Regions from separate parts of the Lysinibacillus sp. NPDC086135 genome, predicted to be linked through region 1. Evidence: riboswitches for the same ligand, from Rfam matches in the RefSeq annotation. Region 1 holds a riboswitch; each other region holds the start of a gene.
What was found. Region 1 has a riboswitch for cobalamin ahead of ACIPKN_RS21460 (ATP:cob(I)alamin adenosyltransferase). Riboswitches for the same ligand answer to the same signal wherever they lie in the genome.
Positions count from the first base shown of each region.

Region 2: another riboswitch for cobalamin. It lies ahead of ACIPKN_RS13490 ((2Fe-2S) ferredoxin domain-containing protein); the one in region 1 lies ahead of ACIPKN_RS21460 (ATP:cob(I)alamin adenosyltransferase).
Region 3: another riboswitch for cobalamin. It lies ahead of ACIPKN_RS24345 (FecCD family ABC transporter permease); the one in region 1 lies ahead of ACIPKN_RS21460 (ATP:cob(I)alamin adenosyltransferase).
Region 4: another riboswitch for cobalamin. It lies ahead of metE (5-methyltetrahydropteroyltriglutamate--homocysteine S-methyltransferase); the one in region 1 lies ahead of ACIPKN_RS21460 (ATP:cob(I)alamin adenosyltransferase).

Region 1 is NZ_JBIVCA010000020.1:20,185-28,025, forward strand. It holds gene ACIPKN_RS21445 (MATE family efflux transporter) at 1-1,050, opposite strand, end outside; gene ACIPKN_RS21450 (tyrosine-protein phosphatase) at 1,305-2,072, opposite strand; gene ACIPKN_RS21455 (ABC transporter substrate-binding protein) at 2,543-3,511, opposite strand; gene ACIPKN_RS21460 (ATP:cob(I)alamin adenosyltransferase) at 3,508-4,056, opposite strand; cobalamin riboswitch at 4,256-4,459, opposite strand; gene ACIPKN_RS21465 (hypothetical protein) at 4,650-5,198, opposite strand; gene ACIPKN_RS21470 (hypothetical protein) at 5,415-5,624, shown strand; gene ACIPKN_RS21475 (C40 family peptidase) at 5,736-6,929, opposite strand; gene ACIPKN_RS21480 (ABC1 kinase family protein) at 7,397-7,841, opposite strand, start outside.
Region 2 is NZ_JBIVCA010000009.1:144,666-152,506, reverse strand. It holds gene ACIPKN_RS13500 (sirohydrochlorin chelatase) at 1-141, opposite strand, end outside; gene cobJ (precorrin-3B C(17)-methyltransferase) at 156-1,826, opposite strand; gene ACIPKN_RS13490 ((2Fe-2S) ferredoxin domain-containing protein) at 1,831-2,202, opposite strand; cobalamin riboswitch at 2,340-2,521, opposite strand; cobalamin riboswitch at 2,936-3,120, shown strand; gene ACIPKN_RS13485 (hypothetical protein) at 3,248-3,535, shown strand; gene ACIPKN_RS13480 (energy-coupling factor ABC transporter permease) at 3,510-4,256, shown strand; gene ACIPKN_RS13475 (energy-coupling factor ABC transporter substrate-binding protein) at 4,258-4,530, shown strand; gene cbiQ (cobalt ECF transporter T component CbiQ) at 4,534-5,304, shown strand; gene ACIPKN_RS13465 (energy-coupling factor ABC transporter ATP-binding protein) at 5,304-6,140, shown strand; gene ACIPKN_RS13460 (S8 family peptidase) at 6,381-7,841, shown strand, end outside.
Region 3 is NZ_JBIVCA010000027.1:18,212-26,052, reverse strand. It holds gene ACIPKN_RS24360 (precorrin-3B methylase) at 10-705, opposite strand; gene ACIPKN_RS24355 (ABC transporter substrate-binding protein) at 753-1,751, opposite strand; gene ACIPKN_RS24350 (ABC transporter ATP-binding protein) at 1,810-2,583, opposite strand; gene ACIPKN_RS24345 (FecCD family ABC transporter permease) at 2,584-3,573, opposite strand; cobalamin riboswitch at 3,763-3,946, opposite strand; gene ACIPKN_RS24340 (DNA topoisomerase) at 4,395-4,679, opposite strand; gene ACIPKN_RS24335 (DNA topoisomerase III) at 4,841-7,015, shown strand; gene ACIPKN_RS24330 (hypothetical protein) at 7,347-7,643, opposite strand.
Region 4 is NZ_JBIVCA010000006.1:87,071-94,911, forward strand. It holds gene metE (5-methyltetrahydropteroyltriglutamate--homocysteine S-methyltransferase) at 132-2,426, opposite strand; cobalamin riboswitch at 2,746-2,925, opposite strand; gene ACIPKN_RS10235 (TetR/AcrR family transcriptional regulator) at 3,112-3,684, shown strand; gene ACIPKN_RS10240 (DUF5367 domain-containing protein) at 3,701-4,099, shown strand; gene ACIPKN_RS10245 (VOC family protein) at 4,159-4,521, shown strand; gene ACIPKN_RS10250 (C40 family peptidase) at 5,302-6,237, shown strand; gene ACIPKN_RS10255 (UDP-N-acetylmuramoyl-tripeptide--D-alanyl-D-alanine ligase) at 6,336-7,721, opposite strand.

The DNA.
Region 1 (7,841 bases):
AGTGAAAACGTGCATAAGTTGCTTACGGAATATCGTCACAACTACAACCATAGTTATCGTAAAGGCAAAAGCTGCTCGTACACTTAACCAAAGCTGATGATAAGCTTGATCTTTTTTACCAGCACCGACATTTCGCCCAATAATTATAGCTGTGCCCGTCCCGATTGCAATCGCAAATAAATATGTAAACATCGAAATATTCATAGCATATTGTCTTGCAGCAAGTGTCTCTGAGCCTGAATACGTTGCATAATAAAGGAAGACAATCTGACAAAACTGATAAAGCACCTGCTCAAATGCTGACGGTAAGCCTATATTTAATATTTTTCGAACATATTCCTTTGAATACTCGAAATAATACTCTAGCTTTACTCTTACTTCCATGACTTGATACAACAGCCAGAAAAACACAAGAACCGCTAATCCCCGACTTACAACCGAGGAAATTGCCGCTCCTTTTACACCTAACTCCGGTAATCCTAGGTTACCAAAGATTAAACCGTAGTTTAATACAACGTGTAACACATTCATACCTAGTGATACATACATCGTTTGCTTTGTCCATCCATGTACACGGATAATCGCTGCTAATGCATTTATAATTGCCTGTAAAAATATAAAGCTTCCTATGATCACTAAATAGCTTTGGGCATATTTAAGCACTTCCCCTTGCAAGTTCATCATGGTCATTAAATGACTCGAAAAGAAGAAAAATAAGACACTCATCATTAGTCCAACGATCAAATTCATCGTTACTGCTAAAGCGGAAATTTTCGCAGCTTCAAAAAAGCGCCTTGAACCTAAGTATTGAGATACAACAATGGAAGCACCATTACCAACTACTTCAAGTATTAAAATTGCAATATGAATATACTGATTGGCTGCACCAACCCCTGATACTGCATTATCTGATAAAGCACTGAGCATAAAAGTATCGGCTAGTCCCATTAACATAAATAAAAATACTTCTAAAAATATCGGCCACGTTAAATGGAACAAGCTTAACTTACTTGTCTCTTTTAAATCACTTTCTCTTACTGTATCTGACAATTTCAACTTCTCCTATACGCTTCATAAAGATTTTACGTGCGGTTAATTTTCCCGCTACCAATTTTGTGATGAGAGTTTTGTACCTAACGCTTCGCTTTCGGTACAGTTAAATGACTACTCGTTACAGCGGGATAAAAATATATAGTATCTTATCATAGATTTTTAAGGTGTAAAGAGTTTTTATAATGAAATATTGTAAAGCTAGTATAATACGTAAAAACCCCTCTCACAATTTTATGCGAAAGGGTTTCATATCATATTAAGTAATGATCCTGCAATTGCTTACGTTTTTCTGTTGTTAAACCAAACTCTTGCTCTAAAAAAGTGGTCTTAGAGCCATATCGGTTATCCATTGCATCAAATGCCGCTTGTAAATAGTCCTCACGGGCCGACATTAAAGCATAAAATTGCTGCAATTCTTGATCGCTATAACCTGGCTGAATTTTCTGAGCCATTCGTTCTACTAAGGGACGTAGATGTACATTTGTATCTAAATAGTCCTCCATAATTGTTTCCTCAGGTACATCTAAAGCAAGTAAAATAAGTGCGCTACCAATACCTGTTCGATCCTTTCCGACCGCACAATGATGAACAAGCCCTAAATTTTCAGGATGCTGAATCGTTGCTATTAACTTTTTAAACGAGTCATTATTAAAAGGCATTTGCACATAAAACTCTCGGAACATCTCTAGGCTTACAACCTTATAAAAATCTTTTCCACCAGTGTTTGTAGGCATCTCAAAAGCATGATTTCCCTTTGCTGGTATTTGAAGATACTCGGCATATGGGAATACCGGATTAGGATTATTTTGAGCCTCATGGTCGTCTCGATAATCAAAAATTGTTTTCACACCAAGCGTTTTAAATAGCTCCTTATCTGCATTCGTCATTTTACCAAGTGCTGCTGAACGATAAATCAAACCATTCTTAACGGCACGTCCATCTCTCGACTTATAACCACCCATATCACGAAAATTATAAACTGCTTCAAACGGAACAATCTTCATATCAAACTGTTTCACTCACTGCACCTCTCTCTGTTAGCAAGCATTCTTACTTCTATATTATAAAACAATCCGATATAATACAATTTTCAGACTAGGAAATGTCATACACTACTTCAAAAGCGATGAGGGGATTTAAGCGATGCTTTATTGAATAGGAGAATATGGCCGTATTACCTAATCACTTTTCATCATAGCGGAGCAGTTATCCACCTCACCTGTTCACTTTTTCATCATAATGGAGCAGTTATCCACCTCACCTGTTCACTTTTTCATCATAGTGGAGCAGTTATCCACCTCACCTGTTCACTTTTTCATCATAGCGGAGCAGTTATCCACCTCATCTGTTTACTTTTTCATTATAGTGGAGCAGTTATCCACTTCACCTAATCACTTTTTCATCATAGCGAAGCAGTTATCCACCTTATCCAATCATCAAAAAAGCTGCCCATAAAGGACAGCTTCAAAATACACTTTTTCAATATAAACTATTTAAATAACTCAGGGTATACTGCTTTTGCGATTAATTCAACTGCTTCGCCAATACGCGGACCTGGACGATTTGAAATATCAGTATCTATAGAATAAACCGCTTTATTTTGAATAGCAGTGATTGAATTCCATCCATCACGAGAAAGAATTTCTGCCGCTGGGTCTTTCACATAGTTTACTGTTGTTAAAATGACATCTGGATTTTTCGCAATAATATCTTCCTCAGATACCTTTACCCAGCTTTTAAGGTCAGCAAAAACGTTGTTAACATTTGCAGCATTTAAAATTTCTTGTTGGAATGTACCAGAACCAGCTGTATAGATGTCTGGCTTTGGACTAATTTCTAAATAGATATTTTTTGGTTCTTTCACATCTTTAACTTTCGCTTGGACATCTGCAATTTTACCTTTAATATCTTCATTTAACTTGTCGCCTTTATCTTTGATGCCCATAACCGTTGCGACTTGTTCGATATCCCCGTAAACATCATCAAATGATTTAGCTGATTGAATGGCAAACACTTTAATACCCGCATCCTCAAGGCCTTTTAATGCATTTAAATTTTCTTCATCTTTGCCTCCAGTTGTATAGGCAATAACGACATCTGGCTTTAGAGCTAAAATACGCTCGCTATTGAATGTTGTAGAAGTAGAAACACGCTCAATTTTTTGCGCTTCTTCTGGATACGTATCATACTCAGTTGCACCTACGATTTTATCGCCAACGCCTAGCGCAAATAAAATCTCTGTATTACTCGGTTGTAATGAAACAATAGTTTTAGGTACTGCATCAAACTCTACTTCTACACCACGGTCATCCTTAACTTTATAGCTAGTAGTTTTCTCAACTTGTTGATCTTCCTTAGAAACAGTTTCTTTTTTTGTATCCTCTTTCGTGCCGCAGCCAACTAATACGAGGGCCAGCATCAACAGAGAAAGCCATTGTAGCTTAAACATTTTCTTCATTTCATTGATTCTCCTTTTTTCTTTTTCATCGGGTATGACTTACTAATAAACGGTATTTCAGCAATACCAGCATGCTGATTCATATAGACAGCCATTACAAAAAAGACATTGGCTAGCAATCCTAAATAATCAAAGAGAATAGCAGGTACTTCCCGTTCTTCAGATACTTTGTGCAAAACACGATATGATTTTTTCGCCTCACTACGGCATACATGTAATGCAGTAGCGGCCTCTGTCCCTTGAGGTAATACAAAGTTTTGTATTTCATCCTGAACATGACTAACATAGAAATCATAGCGATCACTTAGCCAAGTCAAATCATCTTCGGTTACCGCCAATTTACCTCGTACTGACCCATTTACATGGTAAGCCATTGGTAAAATGGCTAGTAAATCATCTGATACTACCTCCACTGTTTCCTTTTTTACCGCCGCCAAAGCGACGCCAATATGTGTTGTAAGGCTATCTGTTCGAATTTCAAAATCTACCGTTGATGCCTTTTCACGCATAAATGGATAACAAGAATAACGTGCATCTTTTTTCAAATCTAAGTCCCCGCTTTCCTTCGTGAAAAATTCTACTTTATTCACACCTTCTTAGGATTTCTTCCGGTGAAAGATAAGTGTACATAAAAAAACGTTGTTCCCATTCCTAAGGAAACAACGAAAATAACATAAATAGTGTCATATAGACACAACATAGCCTATGTAATTGCCGCATATTCTCCTAGCTTCCGAAGAGTTATCATACGTTCAAACAAAGGTCGGTCTCCTGGCTTGTACAGTTCACTACATTCAATCATGTCGTGCGTCATAAACCTTCCCATCAGATCATTCGACAGTGGTATATCTTTATGATTCCTGTACTTACAGTTGCGGAAACAGCTTCGGTTTTTCACCGAATTCCCGATTATGCTATAGTTCAGCACCCTTATTCTGCAAGAATTATTCACTTGTTAAGCAGTTTATCATAGATTAATAGGAAAAAATAGATGTGGAATTAGAATAAACAAATACGATGGGTAAAGATCATGCAGGTATCACCATATGCACGTGCAGGTATTATATTTCATAGATCGATATTATAAAAGCTATCTCTCAACGAAAGCATTTGCGTAAAAACAGCTATTTTACATCTTTTAACGGATGGCATTCTTATATTTCTTTTTGCATTTACCATCTTCTTCTTCTTCAATCAATCGCTGTGCAATCTCTAGTAGTTTCGGGTCTTTCGTTTCATCGAATAGCTTTTTAAAAGATACAATAATATCATAGCGTATCGATGTCGGGTGCTTTTCGTCTAAGCATATTTGAAATCTTTTAGCCAAATATGACACGACTAAATCTCTTTGTACCTGCCCTGCTAAACCTATTTTCCAAATCGCCTGCAAAGTATGCCTAGCAGTTTCTATTTTTTCATCATACGTTACTGCCCAAATCTTTAAGAAGTCCTCTAATACTCTTTCTTCAGGATCACTTTTTGCTGCCAATGCGCATAAAAATTGTGCAGCACTTGCACGTACATGTCCATTTCTATATGTAAGAGCTTGAACAAGTTGTTCCCAAACTGAATATGTCCAATCAACTGGTTCCTGCATAATTTTCATTAATTCTTCGTATGATTTGTATTGAATATCAAGGTCACGCTCTGTTAAATTACTAAAAAGTTGCAAAATCTCTTTTTCCATGATTCATCCCTACCTTTATGAACGCAAAAATGACAAACTTGTAAGTATTGTAATAATTTCTATCATTCGTTACTTTATTACTACGAAACTAAAGTCACAAACAGTTTAACTATATTTCAAAATTATCAGAAATGAGTATCAATATGCAAGAAAACAATTCTTTCGGCTATAAAGACACATTTTACATGTTAGCTTTATAATTGGAATTAGCCTTCTATGAATCCAGCGAAATACGCTATAACGATGACAATCATTATATGGATAATTGATGCTATACCTTACATCGGCTCTATTTTCATTTTAGTAACAGGTAATATTGTAGTAAATATATCTACTTATGTAAATTTATTCATCTTAGATGCTATTTTACTCATTATTCATCGAGTAGTCGAGCCTAAATTAATGGATCTATATCTGGCTGTATGATTTTTACTCGGAGGGCCTTAAATACCGTCAAATAAAAAAAAGGTCATCTTTGTAATTTTTTTTACAAGGATGACCTTTTCGCTATTTAAATCGTCTATATAATAGTAGGGCTTATTGAATACGACCGAAGCCTACTAAATATTGATTCCACCAATCAAGTGATTCAATGACAACACCTTTATTTTGAGCATCAATCATCGTGTTATTTCCTAAGTAAATACCTACATGCGCTATGCCTGAACCATAGCTGAAGAATACTAGGTCACCTACACGTGCTTCACTTGCTGAAATACGTTGTGTTGCTAAATATTGTTGTGATGCTGTACGTGGTAAAGATACGCCTGCTTGTTTGTAAGACCATTGTACAAGACCTGAACAGTCAAATCCTGTTGATGGGTTGCTGCCGCCCCAAACATAGCTACGGCCTAAGAATTGCTTTGCAGTTGAAATTGCATCACCTGAAGATGCAGTACCTGAACCAGAACCAACAACGACTTTTTGTGGTGATTTTTCATTGTTCGCTTTACCACTATTGTTAGCATTGCTAGTATTACTGTTACTAGTATTATCGTTAACGTTGTTATTTGTTGCTTGTACTACTGGAGTAGCTGCTTGAAGTGCACGTAAACGAGCTGCTTCTTCCTCTGCTGCTTTACGTTCTGCTTCTAAACGTTCTTCTTCTTGTTTCGTTGCAATTTGTGCCTTTAACGCAAGAGATTTCGCTTCATTTTCAGCTTTTTTCACTTCCATTTCGCTTTCCTTTTGTTGAAGCTCTTGGAATTGCTTTTGAAGCTCTTTTTGTTTTTCATCTAATGTTGCTTTTTGTTTCTCTAAGTTAGCCTTATCCGCTTCTTGTTGATCTACTAAATCTTGGTCAGCATCCATTAATGTTTTTACCGCTACGACACGGTCCATTAAATCTGCAAAGCTTTTTGCTTCAAGAACAGCATTTAAATAAACGCCCACAGTATTATCTTGAGCTTGGTATGCAGCCATACGATCATTTAAAATCGCTGAACGTTGCTCAATACGTTTTTTAGTATCTACAATATCTGCATCCACTTCTTTAATATCTGCTTGTACTTTGTTAAATACTTTTACTTTTTCATCGATCTCTTTTTGTAGTTTAGTTAATTCTTCTTGTAGCTTTTTAACCTCTGTATCTATTTTAGCTTTCTTATCAATCATTTGTTGAGATGTTTCTTCCGCGTGCACTACGGTTGGTTGAACTGTATTAAATAATAAGCCGCCAGCTAGTGCTAATGCTAGCACCATCGACTTACGCCATTTATTGCGCTTACCCACGTTATTCTTTCCCTTCACTAGTCAATTTCGCTCTTAGTATTTTAATGTAATCACTGGAACGATTGTTTTATTTCTCTTATATTTTATTAGCCTTTTAAAGTTTAGCATTATTAGCATAACTTTTATACTATTTCACGGCTTTTTAATCGTTTAGTAAAACTCGCAACATTCTTGTAATATTCATGTAAATTCTATTAAATTCTACAAAACTACGTTTTATTCTACATAACAACGTTTTTAACTACTTTACCATTAGACCCAATTTCTGTTTTGTAATGTTTTTGTAATATTTCACGAGAACATTTATCCATTATGGCTCGACATAATTGCATCCGGAATCTGCTGAAAGAAGTTAAAATAAAAAAGGTAAGGGAGCATTTCCCCTACCTCATCTTGTCGCAAAAGAATAGATATAAATAATGTGTTTCAATAAACAAAGATTGATTTCCACTCCAAGCTGGTGCTTCCTATTGCCTCATAGAACGTAGCGCTTGGATAGAAAGGCGTACCAAAAGAATGGCACATAAAAACAATCCCAAGTATGCAGCTGTATTTAAGTAAACAGCGTACGCTTCACGAATAAATTGCGAGATTGCTAAAAGTGCTACAGAAATAATCCCAAAGGTAATACCTACGAGAAGTAAGACTAAACGGGAAAACAAATTTGTAATAAAACGAGCATTATCCTCATCCGAAAAAACATCGTGATGTAACGTAATTTTTCCGCTCTCCACCCGTTGAATGAGCTGATTAACTCGTCTTGGCATTTTGTGCAATGCCGGAATAAGCATTGCTAATTCTTCTTGTAAACGTTCCTTCGTTGCCATCGGTTCTTTAAATGGCTTAAGGAAGGATGCTCGCATATATGCAGATGAAAAATCTTTCGCTTCCGTGAAAATATCAAAATTCGGG
Region 2 (7,841 bases), on a different contig from region 1:
TGGCGAGGCAAACTCTAAAAAACATGTTTCTACTAAAAAACGTTCATCAATGCGAGGTGTCATTTGCTCGATAAACGTGCGTACCTCTTCATTTCCTGCTTCTAAACGGCTCCCGTGGCCGACAAATAAAATTGCTTTCATCTCATTACTCCTCACTAGTCGCCGCATGGAGCGGGCTCTACTTTTATTTTTGAAGACATATCCTGATACGTAAAATGTAGGATCTTTTTCACACGCTTGAAGTATTTAAACAGACGTTCATTTGGATGCGCATTTGCTTTATATTCATCGATAATGTCGGTGATAAGTGGTATGAGGTGTTCAGGCTCTAACCCCTCAACAACAGGCTGTGCAGCATGAGCTGTACGACCAACCGGCTTGGCACCAATAAAAACATCAAATTTACTTTTACGATAAACGATGCCAATATCATCAAATACTGCTCGATAACACGCCATACCGCAGCCATTAAAGCCAATATTTAATGTTTTCGGTAACGCCATACCCCCAAGCTTTTCTTGAATCTCTTCTGCATATGGAATCGAATCGACCTTTTCTCCGTAACAGAAGTCACAAGCCTTTAACGAAAGCACGTCACCAAGTGGTGCAAGTAAAAAGCCAACTTCACGGAGCTTTGCTGTAATTTCTTCAGGGTCAGACGTTGGAATTTTCAAATGAATTTGATGGTCTGGTGTATACTCCATCGTTCCTTCCTCACCAACTACTTCAGCTAAAGTCTTCATTTGTTGAGGCGTAAAGAACTTATTGGCTACCCCAGGACTAACCGCTAATTCAAAAATAGATTCGATTTTTTGTTGAACACGCTTAGGTGATACTTTCACAGCGTTTGTTCCCTTTACCATTGCAAGAGCTGCTGTTGCCATTTCAAGTGACGATTTGTTAGACTTTGGTTGTGGTTTAATGGCTAAACTGGGCTTAATACGATTTGCATTAGGATCTGTCGCAAAATCATTACGCGCTGCTCCTGTTTCTTGATTCATCGCCCATGGTTCATTTTCTTCCTTAAGTCGTTGATGCGGTCGTAACGGTTGTTTTTCTACACCAAGTGTATATTTACGCTGATAACCACGTGGCGTAATCATCTTATTGTCGTAGAAGAATGTTGTTGAATTCCCAATAATAACTGTCGTTAACATGCCGATATCATGTTCAAGCATTTCTGCTAAAGTAGTCATCGTTATTTCCTGGCGGTCACGATATGCGCTTTTCACAAGTCCAACTGGTGTATCTGGCGAACGATATTCCAATAAAATTCGTTGTGCCTCTACAATTTGTCTCGTACGACGTCCACTTTTCGGGTTATAAAGAGCAATAACAAAATCCGCCATTGCTGCCGCTTCTACTCTTTTTGCAATTAAATTCCAAGGTGTTAAGTGGTCACTTAAACTAATGGTACAGGCGTCATGCATAATTGGAGCACCTAGTAAACTTGCACACGAATTAATAGCTGAAATACCTGGAACAATTTCTACCTCGATACCAGTTGCCTCTGTCCAGCCTAGCTCGATTAATACCTCATACACTAATCCTGCCATTCCATAAACCCCGGCATCTCCACTAGAAATGACCGATACGATACTTCCAGCCTCTGCTTGACGTACCGCTTCCTGTGCACGTGAAACTTCCTCCGTCATACCAGTACTAATAATCGACTTTGCACTAACTAAATCCTGAATAAGCTCAACATACGTTTTATAGCCTATAATCATATCACTTTGTTGTAGTGCCTCCACAGCACGAGTCGTAATATGTTTAAAGTCTCCAGGACCAAAGCCAACTACGAAAATCTTACCTTTTTGTGCCATTTTGTTACCCCTCTTTCACCTTTTCAATGCCTTTAATGGCTGTTGTTTGTGCTGTACGCTGTAACGAACCTTCCTGCAATGTAAAGACATGCTCATTATGTAACGACTCATGATTTAAATCTTGTACGAGTGCTCTCGCATGCTCCGTTGTTGGCACACGGTACCAATTTCCCTGAGGATATGCAATGACAACACAAGCATCTTTACATCTGCCATTACAGCGAGTTCTCGTCGTATGTATTTCCTTATCAAGCGCCAGCAACTGTATTTCATCACGGATCGCCTGTGTAATGTCCTCCCCATCTTTTTTCATACAGCTACTACCATTACAAATAAAAAGATGTGTTTTCATCCCCTCTAAATTCCAAGTTGTCATAGTCGTTCTCCCCTCATTTGCTTTTAGGAAAAAAAAACCTTTACTCTAGACGAAGAGTAAAGGTTTTGTAGAAGCCAAATAAAAACGAATATATACGGGTACTCGCTTTCGCTTCAACTTCTCCCTCCGAAAAGTTTGCATGTATCATCCCATAAGCAGGTTTCCTGACTTAAGCTTCCTTTTACTTTCGCGCCTTCCCAAGTTTTCACTAGTGGCATCCGCGATTTCATCAGCTATTACAGTAGCGGGGGCTGTATCGGACTTTCACCGATTTCCCTATTATCTTGAATATTCAAGCACTTATGGACGTTTTATATGAATTTTTAATATATCAAGTATGCCTCGGCATAATTGCATGACAGCCGCCGGAGGCTTTAACTTCTTTCAGCAGGTACAGGTGTTTTGACACCCGCTGAAAAGAACTTAAATCAGCATTCATCTTACCATCTATAGAGGTAGGAGACTTCTGTAGCTAACGCTTCACTTTCGCTACAAAAGACATTTGCTGAAAGAATTTTAATGTAATTGAAAACTGTTTCTATCATAGCTTATTTTTTAAAAATTTCAATATTACTTTCTTAATTTGTGACAATTTTTTTAAAATTCTATAGAAAAACGCGACATTTCTTTTTGATTTATCTAAATTTTCGACGTAGACTATTAATTTAAAATTTTTCTATAAAAATCATAGCATATATATGGAAATTCATGTTACACTTTGTCGTGAAATCTCACAACTTCATCTTTTTTCGGTGCGAATTGTTCAGCATTTCGCTTAAAAGGGAAGCCGGTTCAAGTCCGGCGCGGTCCCGCCACTGTACTAGGAAGTTTTATAGAGAATGTCACTGTCCAAAGGATGGGAAGGCCTATAAAACGTTGAACTAAAGCCAGGAGACCTGCCGAAAAATATGTGATCGTTTCAACCTACGAGGATGGGTGTGCGGCTTAGCAGATTAGAATTTTATTTGCTTTTTTAGCATGCACTTTTCCACTATCGGAGAAGTGCTTTTTTTCATTCAGAAGAGACTCCATCTCAAGGTAGTAGATGAGTACAGATATGGTTCCAACCGGGCCAAAACACCTACTGAATGAAAAAAAGCTTCCGGCGGATGTCACGGACTTTGAAAGGAATGAATTGTGCTTGCACAATTCAAAATCCGGACGCATTGTTTATCTGCGCGAAAGCGAAGCGGCAGCTACAAATGTTTTCTGTAGCGAAAGCGAAGCGGCAGCTACAATTACGCCAAGGCGAAATTTTATCGATCGCATACTAATTCGAAAAATTTTAAAGCTAGGAGGAGAGATTCTTGAAATTTTCAGGTTGGAAGCTTAGTTATTTCTTATTGGCATTTTTATTCGTGCCAAATCGTGCATTTGCGATGCATATTATGGAGGGTTTTTTGCCAATTGAATGGGCGATTTTTTGGTGGGTCGTATCGATTCCATTTATTATTTTAGGATTACGTTCTATTCGTAAAACCATTGAAGAAAATCCTGAAACAAAAATGATATTAGGGCTATCGGGTGCCTTTGCCTTTGTACTATCTGCCTTAAAAATCCCTTCTGTAACAGGGAGTTGTTCGCATCCAACTGGAGTTGGACTTGGGACAGTTCTTTTTGGACCATTAGCGATGAGTGTTATCGGGACAATCGTATTATTATTCCAATCTTTACTGTTAGCACACGGTGGGCTTACAACATTAGGGGCAAATACCTTTTCCATGGCAATTATGGGCCCTATTATCGCTTACTATGTATTTAAGGGCTCACAAAAACTGGGATTATCATTTTCAGTAGCCGTCTTTTTAGCAGCAATGCTTGGTGATTTAGGTACATATGTTGTCACATCTGTACAATTAGCTCTTGCCTTCCCTTCTGAGGTCGGTGGCTTTATGGCTTCATTCACAAAATTTGCTGGTATTTTTGCGTTAACACAAATTCCTCTTGCTGTTAGTGAAGGAATTTTAACAGTGATCGTTATGAATTTTCTGAAAAAATACAATGTGAGTGAATTAAAAGCTCTACGTGTTTTCTCAACAAAGGAGGCTCACTAACATGAAAAAGAACTTACTGCTCTTAGCCATTGTTGTGTTCCTAGCAATTATCCCCCTATTTATTCAAAAAGGTGCAGAATTCGAGGGGGCTGATGGCGAAGCGGAAGCAGCAATTAGTGAAATTGATGCAAACTACGAGCCATGGTTTGAAAGCTTATGGGAGCCACCAAGTGGTGAAATTGAAAGCTTATTATTCGCACTACAAGCTGCTATTGGCGCTGGATTTATCGGCTATTTCATTGGCTTAATGCGTGGCAAACATAAAGAGGGTTAAGCGATGTTACTCATTGATAAGTATGCTTATTTGAATAAATTAGCGTCTGTTCATCCGTTAGAAAAAACGACGTTATCCCTTGGACTACTTATATTGTCGCTTATCATGAGAGATGAACGAATGTCACTCATTACATTTATTGTGATGAGTGCTTTTATCATTTTAGGCGCAAAAATCCCTGCTAAATATTATGCTAAATTACTATTGCTACCTGGATTTTTTTTACTATCAAGTTTAGTGTCAATTTTAATTTCTATAGCGCCAACAACTAGCACGTTACCAACGTATATTTGGTCATTTTCATTTAATAGTTGGACGATTTTTATCGGCAGAGCGAGCCTCGTGACAGCGCAACAGCTTTTTTTCATCGTCCTTGGCAGCATTAGCTGTTTGTATTTTTTAATTCTCACAACATCAGTCCAATCTATTTGTTACGTGCTAAGACAATGGCGACTTCCAACTCTATTTGTAGAGCTAGTAGAGCTAACGTATCGTTTTATTTTTATCTTTTTAGATAGTATGCAAAAAATTCATCTTGCCCAGCAGGCTCGTCTAGGATACAGCTCCCCTATGCAGTGGCTCCGTTCGGTATCAATGTTAATTGCAGCTTTATTTGTCGAGATGTTCCAACGAAGTCGTGAGCTAAACAATGCGATGGAAGCGCGTGGTGGCGAAACTGTTTATTGGCAAGACGATGTTACCTATAACGCGAAAAATTGGGTAGGTATTGCTACTATTTTTATACTCCTCATCATTTATGGAGGGTTTTTCTGATGACAGATTTATACTTTGATTTAACACATTTATCCTACGCTTATGCAGATGGAACTTATGCCCTAACAGATATTACACTTCAAATTCCAAAGGGGAAAAAAATCGCTTTACTCGGTCATAATGGAGCTGGAAAATCAACGTTATTTCAGCATTTAAATGGTATTTTGAAGCCTACCGCTGGAAGTATATCCTTTTGTGGCAATGACCTGAACTATAGTAGAAAAGCATTAAAAAAATTGCGCCAACAGGTTGGTATTGTTTTTCAGGATGCCGACAATCAGCTTTTTTCTGGCACAGTTAAGCAAGATATTGCATTTGGTCCTTTGAATCTTGGCTGGACAACTGAAAAAATTGAAGAGAAAATTGCGTGGGCTGTCGCTCAAACCGAAGTCGAAGCATTGCTAGATAAACCGATCCATTTTTTAAGTGTTGGACAGAAAAAACGTGTCGCAATGGCAGGAGTACTTGCAATGGAACCTTCCGTTTTATTATTAGATGAACCGACAGCTGGACTAGATAATTATTATAGTGCACAAGTTTTAAAGTATTTAGCTACGTTAGAGAACGATATACGAACAATTTTACTAGCTACGCATGATATTTCATTAGCCTATGAATGGGCAGATCAAATAATCGTGATGGAAGCTGGGAGAATTATTTATAATGGAGATCCAGTTGCAATGTTCTTCCAAGAGGATTTGCTTGAAAGAGCCCATCTTGAACGCCCATGGGTCTTTGAAATGGCCATTGCCTTGCAAAAGAAAAAGTTATTTAAAAAAAACATTAAAATGCCCCGTTCGAAGAAAGATTTACACAGACTTCTTGAGCAGCTTTAAGACAATTTGTTCATAGTTGGTACAATTCAATTATGGTTGAATCCAAGCTCCTACTCCAATCTCACAAATCGAGTAGAATGTTTCGACCTCTCTTCTACATATTTTTATAATGGGGGAAATATGGTAAAATATAGAATGGTGCTTTTGGAAAAATATATACTTATTACGAAACTTTTCTATTAGTCATACGTATTAGTATAGATGTCACAAATATTTGGCACACTCAAGGAGGGAAAACAGTTGAAAAACTGGAAAAAAAAATCAGTTGCTTTAGTAGCAACTGCAGCACTAATGGTTCCTGCTACTTCTGCCTTTGCTGAAGCGCCACAAAAAACAGCGAAGAACCAAGAGTTAGTGAAAGTAGCTAGCAATAAGGATCAAACATCTAAGAATCAAAAAGAATGGATTAGTCAGGATACGATTATCGTCAAACATTCCGGTCTTGATAAGAATGTGCACAAAAAAATTGGCGCAAAAGTGATCCGCTCTATTCCTTCATTAGGATACGATGTTATCCAACTGAACAAAGGAACAGATTTAGAAAAAGCAGTTTCATATTATGTGAAACAAAAAGGAGTTAAAAAAGTATCTCCAAGCTACGTGTATCATTCCTTTGGCACAGCAGTAGATCCAAAGAAACAGGATATGTACCATTTGAGTCTACTTCAAATTGATAAAGCACTAGAATTAGCAGGCAACAATGATGTAAAAGTAGCTGTTATCGATGGTGGTGTGGATTTTAAACATCCAGATTTAAAATCTCAAGTGCTTCCACCATATAATGCAGCAGCACCTGCCAATACATCTTATCCTAGTGAGCATGGAACACATGTAGCAGGAATTGTTGGCGCGGCAAAAGATAATGGTATTGGAGGACATGGAATTAATCCAAATGCCAAGCTTCTTCCAATTGATGTATTCAACGGAAAAGATGGCGCTAATGATTTCGTTATTGCACAAGGAATCCTTTACGCCATTGAGCAAGGCGCAGATGTTATCAATATGAGCCTTGGCGGTTATGGTGAATCTCCATTAATGCAGGAAGCCGTTCAGAAAGCAATTGATAAAGGAGTTACCATTGTAGCAGCTGCTGGAAATGAATCGACAGACAATTACTCCTTCCCTGCTTCTTACGAAGGCGTTATTAGTGTAGGCTCTACGAATGATCGAAATAAGCTATCGAGCTATTCAAACTATGGTCCATCGGTTGATCTTGTAGCTCCAGGTGAAGACATTTACAGTTCAGTTCATGATGAGAAAAAAGGATCATCCTTTGTAAAATTTAGTGGAACATCGATGGCATCTCCTGTTGTTGCAGGTGTGGCATCCCTACTAAAATCAAAATATCCAGATTTAAAGCCTTATGAAATAGAAGCTATTCTCGAAATGACCGCAAAGGATTTAGGTGACAAGGGCTATGATCTTACATATGGACATGGCCTTGTAGATCCTGTGAAAGCATTACAGTTTAATATTAATAATCTACCAAAACAGTATTCTGAAACAAAAGAAGAGCGCTTGAAAAACGCAAAAGTCCTTAAAAAAGATATAGTAAATACTGAAAAAGGTGAATTCAAGTTACCAGACGAGAAGAAATGGTACAAGGTGGATCTAGACGCAAATGAGTATGCTCAACTGACATTAAAAGGTGCAGACAAATATGATTATGCATTTGATTTATACTTCTACCCTGATGGTAAT
Region 3 (7,841 bases), on a different contig from region 1:
GAACTATTTTCATAGTAGTTGATTACCTGGGTGATTTTTTATCGTTTGCCAATAGTCTGCATCTTTTGTTCTCTTGTAAAATTTATAAAAGGGTTCTGTTTGGCGAGCAAGTTCTTTATAGACCCTAATTATTTCCTGTAAAAGACTTTCAATATGCTGTACAGGCACTTTTTTCACAAATAGCTCCCCTGCCTGTGCATTTTTCCCCATTGGAACTGCCCCTAAATACACATCGAAACTATCTTTCTGATATACAAGCCCAATATCATCATAAACGGCATTATAGCAAGCTGATGCACAGCCATTCATATTAATGCGAATCCTGCTTGGTACTTCCAAGCCTTCAAGCTGCTGATACAGCTCCTCTGTAATCTGTGCTGCCTCCATTTTATCGCCATCACAAAAATCACAAGCCTTCATAGCTACAATCTGACCTTGCTTTGCAATATATAAGCCCACCTTTTCCAACTTCCTTTTGGCCGCCGTAAATTCTATTGTCGGTACAGATAGTAGTATACTGTAGGACGCAGAATATTTAATAGCACCACTCACTCCGACTACCTCTGCGATTGTTTGAAATTGTGCTGGTGTATAATGTTTGTTGATAATGCCAGGACTCACAGCAAGACGCGTAAATTCACCCTCTCTGTTTAACTTAGCAAATGTTTTTTCAGGAATATTATGGCTAAAAGCATTTATAGTCATTTTTACCCTCCTATGAAAAAAGCTAGCACATGGCTAGCTCCTCTTCTTTATTGAAAGCTTTCTGGATAAAATCCTTGTGCCAAAATTCGAATTGCTTCAGCCGCACGAACACCTTCAGACGCTGCTGATAGTGGTAAAATAACGAAACGTCCGTTTACTACCGCTTCCGTTTCTTTTAGTGCCGGATCATTTTTTAGGAAATTAATTTTTTCTTCAGCAGTAGTTGAACCATAGTCAATTACAACGATAACTTCAGGGTTGCGCTCAACTACATCTTCTTTTGAAACGGTTGTCCAGCCAGACTCAACATCGCCGAATATATTTTTTCCACCTGCTACTGTCACAAGTTCATTCATGAAGTTTTGTGCAGCAGTGAAAACATCTTTCTCACCACTATCAAATACAAGAATACGTAAATTACCCTCCTCTTGCGGAAGCTTCGTACGAATGTCCTCTACATCTTTTGTCATTTGCTCAATTAATTTTTCTCCACGGTCTTCCACATGGAATATCTTAGAAATATTGCGGATATCCCCGAAAATATCCTCTAACTTAGGATTTTTAATGCTTGAAGATGTATGTAAATAAGTGTGGATGCCAAGTGCTTCTAGTTCTTCTGATGTTCCGACACCCTTCTCACTAAACCCGCTTTTCCAGCCTGCATATAAAAAATCTGCTCCTGCATCAATCACTTGTTCCTTTGTTGGGTATTGCTCAGCTAATACTGGAACTTTTTCATATGCTGCTTGTAACGGTGGATAAATTGCATCATCTAAATACGCTGTTCCGACCATTGAATCCTCTAAGCCTAACGCTAGCATAATCTCTGTCACATGCTGATTTAAGCTAATTGCCTTTTTTGGTGCTTCCGAATAGACTTGTGTCGTATCGTTATTGTCAATCGTTACTTCCGTTGCTCCTGCTTTTGCTGGTTCTACTTGTTCGCTTTGCGATGATGACTCCTGTTTTTCCTCGTTAACACAAGCTGTTAACATACTTAGCATTGCGATTGCAAGAACAAGCCATACGCTTTTTAATGTCTTCATGTCTACTTCTCCTTTTTTCTAAATACTATATAGAAAGAAATGTAAAACCCTTAACTAACTATAAAAATTGCTCAGATATATAATAAATATGCGGCTTTTTCGTGACAGGATGTACACTAACTTCCGCATGTACACCAAACACCTTTTGTAGCAATGAGGGTGTTAATACATCAACCGGAGTTCCATATGCCGCAATTTCTCCGTCCTTTAAAACATAAATTTTATCGCAATAAGTTGCTGCTATATTTAAATCATGTAAGGCTGCAATGACCGTGATCGGCAAGCCCCGTATTAAATCCATGAGCTGGAGTTGATGTTGAATATCTAAATGATTCGTTGGCTCATCTAATACCATGACCTTAGCCTGTTGCGCCAATGCCCTTGCAACAACGACCCGTTTTTTCTCACCACCAGATAAGGAACTAAAAGTACGTTCACTTAAATGCAGTACCCCTGCTTGCTGCATCGATTCCTCAACAATAGCTAGGTCTTCTTTTGTATCTACTTCCATAAGCCTTTTATGCGGTGTACGTCCCATTGCCACAAGATCCTTAACAGTGAACTCAAATAGCACTGGTGTTTCCTGCCCTACGACGGCTAGTTGCTTTGCTATCACCTTTGAAGATTGCTTGTAAATATTTTCATTAAATAAAAATACTTCTCCCTCTTGAGGTTGTAGCATACGGTACATATTTTTTAATAGGGTCGATTTCCCACTGCCATTAGGGCCAATTATGCCCACAAACTCGCGTTCTTGAATATGTACAGAAACATTGTTTAATATTTTCACCTGCTGCACGGCAAAAGTAACGTTTTTTGCAACGTATACCATTTAATTCTCCTCCCCGAAAGAATACATTTGCCTCCGCAACATCCATATAAAGAATGGGCATCCGCATAAAGCCGTAATAATTCCAATCGGCATTTCCTCAGGTGCAATCACAATGCGCGCAACTGCATCAGCCCATATTAAAAATATCGCACCAATTAATGCACTGACTGGCAGTACAAACTTATAATTTGAGCCGACAATCATGCGTACGATATGTGGAATAATCAGGCCAATAAAGCCAATTGCACCACTTACAGCAACAAGGACACCTGTTAATAGGGAAATTACTAAAATTAGTAGCAATCGAAATTTCTCTAAATTAACCCCCAGCGTAACAGCAGATTCTTCGCCAAGTAAAAGTAAATTCAAATGGCGTGAATGTAGACGTAAAATTATGTAGACGATCGTTAAAACTACGAACGGAATCATTATATTCACCCATTTCGCTCCAGCCAAACTTCCCATCATCCAATATATCACTGCCTTTATGCCCCCCTCTTCCTTCGTCATCATGAGCATAAAATTCGTCATTGCTGACAAAACTAGTGACACGGCAATTCCGGCTAATAATAATCGAACAACTGAAATTCGCCCCCCAACTCGTGCTAAGAAAAACACAATCAGTACTGCAATTGTCGCACCTATAAAAGCAGCAAATGATAGCGCATACATACCTAAAAATGAAAATGTGCCAAGTAAAATAACAGATGTAGCCCCGACAGATGCACCGGAAGATACCCCCAAAATATAGGGGTCCGCGATTGAATTGCGCACTAAAGCTTGAATAGCAGCACCCGAAATGGCAAGACCCGCTCCGACTATTATGGCAAGTACTACGCGGGGAGTACGAATTTGCCATATGATGATTTCCTGTGAACGGCTCCAATCCAATGTAATGCCAAGTGGATTGAACGGGATGTGCGATAAAATAATGCGCCATACAATACTAGGTGTAATAGACACAGAGCCTACCATTATCGCTGATGTCATGGATATTAGAACGACACCAGTTAATACGACTAAAAGTAGGTTGATTTTTCTTGTTGTTGGATTCTTCAAAACGCTCTCCTCTCTTAAAGCAAAGGGCATAAAAAAATCCCCTTATCTACAAGAGGATGTCATAGTTAAATAAAAGGCGTCGATTCCCAGTCACTACAACCATCCTCGTGGTTCTATGTAAGTTTGTTGCTTTTATTGGCAGGTCTCCTGGCTTAGGTTCATTATCTATACGCCTTCCCATAGCTCGCTACAGTGACATATTGTATAGACTCTCCATTACAGTTGCGGGACAGCATCGGATTTGCACCGATTTCCCTTTTAAGCAAACGAACAAGTCATTCGCACCAACAAAATAATATTTTATTAAGTTATAAGAGGAACAATATCAGAATATTTTCCAGATAGCAATTATATTATATATTACATTAAAGTAAAAATATTAATTAACGAGCGTTTAATAGCCGTAAAATAGCAGCATTGAACATTAATTATTATTAGAAAAATAAATAAATTTAGATAGTTGATTTATCTTACTTACTATACAAATTCCTCACAGTACACTATTAGTAATCTCTTTCTTCTCTATATTTAATATCAGTGAGGACAATCTTAATTTAACAAAATAAAATATATTGGTTATCTTTTTATAAATATGTTAAAAAAAGTTAGTTGGCACATATTTACTTTACTGAGTGTTACATCTTCACTATTTTTAATCGTTTCAACGGCATTGACAGAAAATTAACAACTAAATGTAGGAACTGTTCCTTCGTAAACTTTCTCTTTTCAATTTCCGATAATGTTTTTTCTAATCAACTAGTTAACGCTATATCAAATAAATCTTTTACAAGAAAAGTTTCTACCAAGTTTTTACCAAGCTCCGTACACACTAAATTTTTATTTTCCATAGCTATATAGCCGACTGTAATAAGTTTCTTTATCGTCTCTGCCCGAGTAGCCGGGGTACCAATGCTATAACCGCTTAAAATAGCCTCCATGATTTCATTACTATCTTCATTTACAATCCCTTTACCACACGTCTCCATTACTCGTAATAATGTTTTTTCTTTAGGCGGTGTTGTTACATGGTTTGTTATTTTGACTGAATTAAAATGTCTAAAAGCCTAGATTATTAGTCAACATAATTGGATTTCCTAATAAAAGATAGGACACAATTATTAATATAACCGTTATACTTAAAATTCATTTATAATTATTAAACATAAAGTTGTAATTATTATTAATAGGAGAAGAGCATATGAAAATAGTAATTGCAGAAAAACCAGACCAGGCTGCAAAATTAGCTGCCCCCTTTTCTTTTACAAAAAAACCTGGTTTTTTTGAAGTTAAGCCAAACACATACTTTCCAGGTGGAGCACTTATCACATGGGCGATTGGACATCTATGTGAACTGAAAGCCCCTGAAGAATATAATCCTACATGGAAAAAATGGACATTAGAAACTTTACCTATTATTCCAGATCGATTTGAATATAAAGTGACTAAGTCAAAGTATAAACAATTTAATGTGATTAAAAGTTTAGTAAAAAGACCAGACATTCAAGAAATCATTATTGGTGGTGATGCTGGACGTGAAGGTGAATTGATTATCCGTACCATTTTAAGAGTATGCGGTGTTAATAAACCGATGAAACGTCTCTGGATATCATCTTTAACAGAAAACGCTGTAAAAAATGGGTTTGAAAATTTACTACCAGAAGAGAAGACACGCGACATTTATTTTGAAGCACTAAGTCGTTCATGTGCAGACTGGCTAATTGGCATTAATACATCTAGATTATACACGGTACTCCTCAAAAGAAATGGCGTGAAAGATGTATTTTCAATTGGTCGTGTACAAACACCTACACTTGCACTAATAGTAAAGAGGGAGCATGAAATTGCGAATTTTAAATCAGAACCATTTTGGGAAGTGGAAACAGAGTTTAATTTTGATGGAAAATTGTTAAAAGCGAAATGGCATAAAGATAACAATTCAAGAGTTCAAGAAGAACGACAAGCTAATGCTATTGCTAATTTCTGTATCAATAAAAAAGTAGAAATTAATAGTATTAAAAGAGAAACAAAGGAATATGCTCCTCCATTGTTATTCAACTTATCTGCATTACAAGCTACAGCAAACAAAGCTTATAAATTCTCACCACAAAATACGCTGGATATTTTGCAAAGACTTTATTTAAAGGGCGTTGTTTCCTATCCAAGATCTGATTCACAATTTTTAACGAATGAAGAAGCAAAAACACTACCAAAGATACTAGAGCATTTAAGTAAAATTGATAAATACAAAAGTCTTCTTCCGCCACCGACAAGTTCAATTATGAATAATAAAAGATATGTGAATGAAAAAAAAGTAACCGATCACCATGCAATTATTGTTACCGAGCAAATACCAGACGTAGCAAAGCTAAGTACAGAAGAAGAAAAAATTTATGATTTAATTGCAAGACAAGTCATTGCAGCACATTACAACAATGCCATATTTTCTTACACAACGATTCATTCACTTGTTGATAAACGTGCAGAATTCATCTCTAAGGGTAAAGTGCTAATGGAAGAAGGTTGGCGTAAGGTTATTTATCATTCTAAAGATAACTCACCTACAGACAAAGATGAACTGCTCCCCCTATTACATGAAAATGAGCAAGGTATCGTTGCGAAAGCGAACGTAAAAAAAGGTGAAACCCAGCCACCAAATCGTTTTTCTGAAGGAAATTTGATTACCGTAATGAAAACAGCGGGTAAACATTTAGAAGATGCGGAATTAGAAAAGGTCCTATCGAAAACGGAAGGATTAGGTACTGAAGCTACACGCGCTGGAATTATTGGTACATTAAAAGATCGAAACTATATTGAAGTTAAGAAAAACCAAGTCTTCGCAACGGCTAAAGGAATGTTACTCATTGAGGCACTAGGTGAAAGTATCTTAACGTCCCCTTCCATGACAGCCAAATGGGAGCAACGACTATCTGAAATAGGTGAAGGCAACGCTTCTCCTACAGCATTTATGGAACAAGTAAAAAAGCTTGCTGACAAATTGATTTCAGATGCTAACAAGCGTGAAAAGGAATGGGCATTTAATCAAAATGCAGTCGATAAAATCACTGCAAATAATCCGTATAATAAAAAATATAATAAAAGAAAAACAGTTGTTGGGAAATGTATCCTTTGCGAAGGGTCAATCATAGATCATGGCATTTTTTACGGCTGTTCAAATTATAAAACAGCTAATTGTAAATTCTCGGTTTCAAAGAAACTTTTAAGAAAAACTATTTCACAATCGAATATAAAAAAACTCTTGGCAGCTGGTGAAACAGACTTGATAAAAGGATTTCAAAAAGGCGAGAAATCTTTTAATGCCCACCTTATTTGGGATGAAAAAGAACGTAAGATTACTTTTAAATTTCCACAATAACTAACAATTCTACTTTCGACATATCGTTGAATGACCCGACCTTTCTTATAAAATCACTGATTCTCAAAAGCTTTATATATCAGTATCTTGCTGTTTGCTAACTATCTTTAAAAATCATTAAAGGTAAAAGAAAATCTTTAATAATCTTTCTTCGGTCGGTTTTTAGTCGGTTAAGTCGGTCTCCTTTTAAACAATATGACCACCCATCACGGAGTGGTCTTTTTCTATTAAACAACCTTATCAATCGCTCTAAGTATCTCTAAAAATAATGGTGACATCTGAATTAATACATACCCTAATCCAGCGAGAGTCTCTCGGTATTAGCTATCTTTTAAAATAGATCAAGATTATGTTCGCGATAAATGATAAATGCTAATCCATTTCCTCTAAATACAATATTCTTCTCAAGTATAAAGAAGAATACATCAAGATGATCCGAATCAGCTAATTTAATGAGAGCAATTAACATAGAATACTCATCAACGTTGATTAAATTAAGTTCTTCACGATTTTCCGGTATTATTTCATTCCATTCTCTTTCGTAAAATTTATTATACATTGTATCTTTATACAAAGTTTCTGGTACATCATAAGAAGGATAAAATTCAGTTGATCCTAACCATATCATTTCAAAAATTTCTCGAATTTTTCTAATCCTTTAAAATAAAAATAATAATTTCGAGTTTCTTGTTGGAAATCTATACTTTCTAATTTATCAAAGAAAACTTCAACATGACTAAACTTCCCATTAAATGGAACCCCTAGTAATCTATTCACTTTAGTTCTTAATGATTGACATCTTTATGAATAGTGCTAATATTGAAAA
Region 4 (7,841 bases), on a different contig from region 1:
CTACCATCTATCTATGTTTTGACCGATCGCTCCCTCAGCCTCTTCTGTAATTGTAGATTTGCTTTTGCTACAAAAATTTCTGCTATATGAAGATAAAAAACTTGACCTCATAAAAGAAGTCAAGTTTCTCCTTAAAATGTAGATTGTGGTACTTGTTGACGAAGTGTTTTTGCTGCAGCTACCATATTCGTCAGTGCTGAGATAGTTTCTGGCTCCTTCCTTGTTTTTAAACCACAGTCAGGATTCACCCAAAATTGATTTTTTGATAAAACCTGTAAGCTATCCTGCATTATGCTTAGCATTTCCTTTTCACTCGGTACACGTGGACTATGAATATCATAAACACCTAGTCCAATTCCTTTTTCATACGGATTGACTTGCAGAGAAGAAATTAACTCGCCATGGCTACGTGACGTTTCGATGGAAATAACATCAGCGTCCAATGCACTAATTGGCTCGATAAAATCATTAAATTCGCAATAGCACATATGTGTATGGATTTGTGTTTCATCCTTCACGCTAGAGGTAGCAAGTTTAAAAGCATTTACTGTCCACTCTAAGTACGTTCCCCAATTTTCTTTACGAAGCGGCAAGCCTTCTCGTAATGCTGGTTCATCAACCTGAATAATTGAAATGCCTGCAGCTTCTAGTGCCTCCACCTCTTCTCGGAGTGCCAAAGCAATCTGATATGTTACATCCTTTCGGGAAATATCATCCCGTACAAAGGACCAATTTAAAATTGTCACAGGACCCGTAAGCATACCTTTTATATAGCGTTTCGTTTGGCTTTGAGCATAGGCTGTTTCTTTGACTGTCATCGGTGCTTCCCATGCAACGTCACCGTAAATAATTGGTGGCTTCACACAGCGGGAACCGTATGAAACAACCCATGCTTTCTCCGTAAATGCAAAACCTGTTAGTTTTTCCCCGAAATATTCAACCATATCTGTGCGCTCAAATTCACCGTGCACAAGAACGTCGATATCTAATTCCTCTTGAATAGTAATCCAACGCTTTGTCTCATGTTCTACAAATACTGCATAATCCTCATTGGAAATTTGTTTCTTGCGCCATGCACTTCGTGTTCGTTTGACTTCATCCGATTGCGGAAAGCTCCCAATTGTTGTCGTTGGGAACAGTGGTAATTGCAATGCTTGCTGTTGAATCTTTTGCCGTGCTTTAAAATCACTATGGCGTTCAAAATCTTGTTTCGACACTGTTCGAACCGCTTTTTGAACATCTTTATTTTGGCGAATCGGATGATTTTTCAACGCTTCAATCGCCTTCATACTTTCCGATAGTTTGTAATTTGAGGGACTGTCTTGGCCCTGTAAATATTTTGTTACTTCCATGATTTCAACTAATTTTTCATCCGCAAAGGCGAGGGCATTTTTAAGAACTGATTCAAGCTTAGTTTCAAGTGTGGTCGTAATTGGAACATGCTGTAAGTTACATGAAGATTGAATCCATAGTTCTTTTGCGCCACTTAGCTGTTCAATGGCTTTAATAGTTGAGCTAACTTCTGCTAGATTGGAACGCCAAATATCTCTTCCATTAATAATACCAACAGCCAATATTTTATCTTTTGGGAAGCCAAATTGACGTAATGACTCCATATTTTTGCCGTAGCCATGCACAAAGTCTAACCCAATCCCACGAACAGGAAGTTTTACAATTGACTCATATGCTGATAATGATTCGAAATAAGTTTGTAGCATAATTTTAGCTTCGGGTACTGATGCAGCTAATTGTGTATAAATTTCTTGAACAAGTTTAACTTCCGCTTCATCTAATGTTGTGGCAAGAAGTGGTTCTTCTAATTGAATCCACTGTGCACCTGCATCCACGAGCTCCTTTAGGACCTGCGTATAAAGTGGTAGTAATGCTAAAATGAATGTAATCTGCGATAGTTTGTCATAGCCTTTCGTTAATTTACAAAATGTATAAGGGCCAATCAATGTAGGCTTTGCAGTAATACCAAACGCTTCCTTAGCCTCTAAAAAATCTGCCAATATTTTATTTTCTGTTAATTGCAAAGCTTGTCCATCGTATTCTGGCACGATATAATGATAATTTGTATTAAACCATTTCGTCATCTCACTAGCCAGGGCTTTTTTACTACCACGAGCTACCCTATAGTATGTTTGTAAATCAACTTTGTCTCCCTGCCAATCAAAGCGCTTTGGAACTAAGCCAAACATCATTGCCGTATCTAACATTCTGTCATAAAGTGTGAAATCTCCAACAGTTATCAGGTCTACTCCGAGTTGAAGCTGCTTGTTAATTCGGGCTAGACGAATATCCTTTAAGTTCTGCAAAAATTCACCCTCTGAAAGCTCATTTTTCCAAAAAGCCTCTAAAGCCTTTTTCCATTCACGATCTTCTCCGATATACGGATAACCAACTATAGTACTTGTATAAATCATGTTCATCTCTCCGATCCATTAAGTATGCCTCGGCATTATTGAGTCCGGAATCGGCCCTATGTGCTTAGGCCAGTATGAGGGCCGACACGATGTCGGTCATTTCGGTCTTCTTTCCGATTCCGTGACATCGGCCAGAGGCTTTAACTTCTAATAAGAAGTAAAAAAAAAAGCCACTCTCCTTTTTTGGAAAATGGCTGTTATCGCAAATTAAAAATAGCTATGAAAAAACAATACGAAATTCTTACAAGATATCGCATGATTCTATGTCGCACAGGGACGATACGGTCACATCTCACCACCTATTTCCACGTAGGTATTTGGTGTGTACTAGAAATTGGCAGGTCTCCTGGCTTCTCATCAACACACCTCACAGCCTTCCCAGTTTCCCCAGTGGCAATTGTGATTTGCTCCGATATACAGTTGCGGGACAGCGTCGGATTTGCACCGACTTCCCTTTTAAGCCAAACTTTCATTTGGCACCAACTCTTACACATTATTTAATTATGCTTTACTATAACACATATTTTTCAGAAAAGTAGATTTATTTTCACGTTTGTTCAATCCAACTCTATCATATTGGGAGCCCTATACATCTAATTACTAAAATACACTTGTAAATAGAGGTATTTTTTGTTATTTTTGAGTTAGTTATCCAACTAACTAATAACAATGGAGGTGTCAATGAATGGCAAAGCCTACTGGTATTGAAAAATCAGATTTATTAATGGCTGCCAAGCAAAGTTTAGTAGAAAAAGGGATTGAAAAATTCACCTTAAAGGCTGTTGCTGAGCAAGCTGGTGTGACACAAGGAACTATTTATTATCATTTCAAATCAAAAGAGCAAATCATTCTCGAAATAGTTCAGGACATCTGTGAAAATTCTTGGCATGAGATTTTGACGACCGATCAAGAAATGATTCAATCTGCACTTCTTTCTGCAAAAAGTCGATATGAAGATGATGCCTTTTATCATAAATTATTTTTCACCTTAATCGTCTTTGGCTTTACGAACCCGACTATTAGACAGCAAATTGGACAAATTTTAGCGGCCGAAAATGAACATTTGCGTAATATTTTAAACAAATTATGGGATACATCACCAATTGATGGCGTGTCGATGGAAACTTGGAGCATTTTTTTCAACGCGCTAATTGATGGCTTGGCCATACAAGTGATGATGCGGGACGATTTCGATATAGATGTATTTTATCAGCAATTCGAAAAAATCCTTGAGACATTACATCGTCTAGGAAAATAATTAGAGGAGGAACACTATGCGATTCTTTTTATGCTGGGGTTTTGGGATTTGGTTTGTAGCAAGTGCCGTGTTTCGATTTATAGGGCATTACTTTTTTACCCTTAAAGAACCTCCCCTCATGATAGCTACTTACATTTTAGCTTTTCCAATCGTTTGGCTAGCGACAATACCTATTTATTCTATAAAAAAAATAAAAGGTACAGAGCGATTACTGGCTGCTATCTGCATTGCATTACCTGGAATGCTTATCGATGCAGTCGTTTTATTAGTCTTCGACGATATTTTTCCGAATTTATCGGTTGTCTTAGATCGATTTTTCGCCTCATGGCTATTATGGGCTTATTCCCTAATTCTCCTTACTGGTTTTACAAAGGCCACATTCGTGAGAAAAAAAACTATTCCTTCGTCAAATTAAAGGATTTGGCATTATTATCCTAGAAGTAAGTATCGATTAGAATTAAAGGAGGAGAAAAAATGGTTATAGGCTTACATCACGTTCAAATAACAATTCCAAAAGGTGAAGAAGAAAAAGGGAAACATTTTTACTGTCAAGTATTAGGACTAAATGAACTTGAAAAGCCTGATTCGTTGAAAGGACGAGGTGGATTTTGGTTACAGGTCGGCAATAGGGAGGTACATGTAGGGACAGAGGATGGCTTTGATAGATTAACGACAAAAGCTCATATTGCCTATCAAGTTGAAAATATAGAACATTGGAAGAAGGTATTAGCCGAACATCATATAGAAATTTTCGATTCAGTTCCTATTCCTCATTTTGATCGCTTTGAATTTAGAGATCCATTCGGTAATAGAGTAGAGATGATTCAGGAAATTTAAGGAAAACAGTTGAATAGAAGGCATGCTGTAAAAAAATATTTAGTGAAATAAAGTATGAATCTTTAGCAAAGCAACGACGTTTTAACAAAATGTCATCCGACTTCTGAATTTTATCGACATCCGCCTTCTAAAGAGCAAAAAAGATCTACACACAAAGCTGTGCGTAAAATTGTAGGCATAATGAGAGGTACTAGGGGCGTTCGATGATCCATCTCGCTTGCGCTCCAGTGTCTCATTTGTGATGCTGATCCCCAACGCTCACTTTCCTCTCTAATTAACCATTTCACAAAGCCTGTATCTGACATCTCATCTCACACTATTTTATAGTGATAGCAACAACTTATCTTTAGTTCAAAAGCGTAGCGTGGAACAAATCAAGCCGTGGGAAACAGTTCAACGCTCACTCCTAGTAGCTAGAACGAAACTCCTCCTTATGGAACCGTTATTTCTCGCTAGATCCCAAAGATGAAATAGTCTAACTATACCATGGTAAATGTATAGGAGCGATTGTCGTTTAATCTTTCAATGCCTAGAAAAACTTGTACTTCCTGCCCCTTTGATTTTTCGTTTTCCACAAACACTTCACCCAACTGAAACATTTGTAATAAAACTGTAAATTAAGGCGATGAAGCCTTTTATATCAGGTGTTTACAGCGAATCCCCATCCAGCGTGGTAACAATTTCCTCAAAGAAGCCCTACTTTTTCATGCTACGATTAATTCCAGTGACAAACCAAATTGGGATTAATCCTAACAATAGCTTCAGGAGGAAATTAACAACATGAATAAACGATTTTTAACAACAACATTAGCATTGACGATAGGTTTTAGCACAGTGGGGATGGTACAGCCAACTGTTCAACCTATAGAAGTTGAGGCTGCAACAACAACAAATGCCCTTAATAACTCACAAGCAGTTAATGCGAAAGCAGATCAACTAATTCAAACTGGAAAAAGCTTAATTGGTAAGGCGACATACAGCAATTCTGTATACAAGGCTACATATCCTTATAAATTTTCTTGTGCTTCATTTATTATGTACATTTTCGAGAAAAATGGTGTTGACCTTGCAACTTATAATGAAGATTATATGTTACAGCAAGGAACGTCTGTTAACAGAAATCAATTACAAAAAGGTGATTTACTATTCTTTAAGAGTAAAAAAACTGGGACAGACCCTGACCACGTTGGTATGTATATCGGAAACAACAAAATGATTCACATGGCTGATTCTAAGCAAAATATTGTTATTTCTGATTTAAATAGTAAACCATATTATACAGATAATTATGTAGGGGCCCGTAGAGTATTACCTACATTACTTTCAGCTAATCCTGCAACGAAAGGCGATAAGATTGTTGAAAACGCCTTTAATTATAAAAATAAAGTAACTATGAGTTCTACAAATAATGAAGCAAGTCTTCGCTTTACAGCGCCAGGATATGTAGATTTCGTCTATCGTAAGAGTGGAGTTAAACTTGGTACAACCAATTTAAAGGAACTAATGAATGTTGGAACAACGGTTTCACGTACCAATTTAAAAAAGGGTGATTTAGTGTTCTTTAATAGTGTTAAAGGCTCTAAAAGCCCTTCACTAGTAGCTATCTATGCCGGAGATCAACGTATTATCATTCCAAGTTCAAGTGGTATTACTACAAGAGTACTAATGGTTGACTATTATAAAGAGCATTATATTACAGCAAAACGTGTTTTTTAAGAAAGTTTACTAGAATCATTTCAAATGGTTGAATTTGAAATGCTCAACAGAATTAATGTTTAAAAAAGAAGCTTTCCTTAAGGAAGCTTCTTTTTCTATTATTTATTTTTTAACTGATTCGCAAATTCTATCATAGATTTGCTAGACATTGGACCTTTAATAAGGACAATGGTTTCACTATCTAGCTTATGCTTTAGTACATCTAAAACGCCTGTAACATCTTTAAACATATGAACATCTGCCTTGGTGCCTTCCTTCAACGCTTGGTTCGCAATATTTTCTGCTCTATTGCCAATAGTAATAAGCGTATCAATATTTCTTTTCGCGACCATTGTGCCAATCTCTCGATGATATTTTTCTTCGAAATTTCCTAATCTCTTAATGTCACCTAAAATAAGAATTACTTTCTTCCCTTTTCCTATCGTATCCAAAACCTTTAGTGCCGCTTCAACAGAAGTCGGGTTATTTGTCCAAGTATCATCTACTATAGTACATTCACCGATGCCCGTAGAAAATTCTAAGTGTCTTGCCATCGCTTTGAACGTTTTTAATTGCGAAATTGCAACAGCAATGGAAAGTCCCATTTCCTTCACGGCAGCTATAGCCGCTAATGCGTTATATACTTGGTGTTCTCCGTATCCTGGAACAAATAAATTGTATTTGTCATTTGACACTTTTAGTACAAATTTCATGCCGCCTTTAGTGAATTGTATATTCGTAGCTTGATAATCTGCCTTTTCGTTGACGCCAAAGGTAATAATCTTTCCTTTAAATTTACTTAGGGGGATTTTTTTAATGTTTTCATCATCACCATTAATGATTAACGTGCCATCTTTTCTTATTCCTTCTACAATTTCAGCCTTTGCTTTGATATAGCCATTAAGATTATTGCATCCATCTAAATGATGGACACCAATATTCGTAATAATACCAATCGTAGGCTGATAGATCATACATTGGTGTTTAATATTACCGATATTACCCAGCCCTAATTCAAAGATAGCTGCTTTTGTATTCTGATCGATTCCAGTCAAGTACGGTAAGGATTGCCGTGGCTCATTTTTACTGCTGACAGATGCTTGAACATTCCATTCCTTACTAGCTATATGTTTAATCATTTCTTTCGTTGTCGTTTTACCACATGTTCCGGTCAAAGCAACGACTGGTATTTGAAATAAATTTCTGTAATGTCCCATAAATTTCCAATAGGCATGCAAAATACTCTTGACGCGTATAACGGTCGTATTTTTCAGCGCATTTTTCAATTCCTCTGATGTTTTATCAGAAATGACAAGAGATGGTCCCTTTCGATCTATTTCTTGCCAGTTAATTTGATCACTTTTACTAACAAACATAAGTGTATGATTTTGAGTCAGTTCATGTCGGTTATAATAAATTGCATGTTTAACAGACCAGTGTTCAGAACCGCTTAATAATTCTCCTTGTAATAATTTTCTTATATCCCTCACACTTATATGTTGCAAGTTAACTACGCCCCCTTTCTATAAAGTATATTTCTGAATAAATGAGTATCATAGTTTATGCATTTCTAGCAATTGACTATAAATATGCTCATTCTAGTAAATGATGAAAAATAACATTTA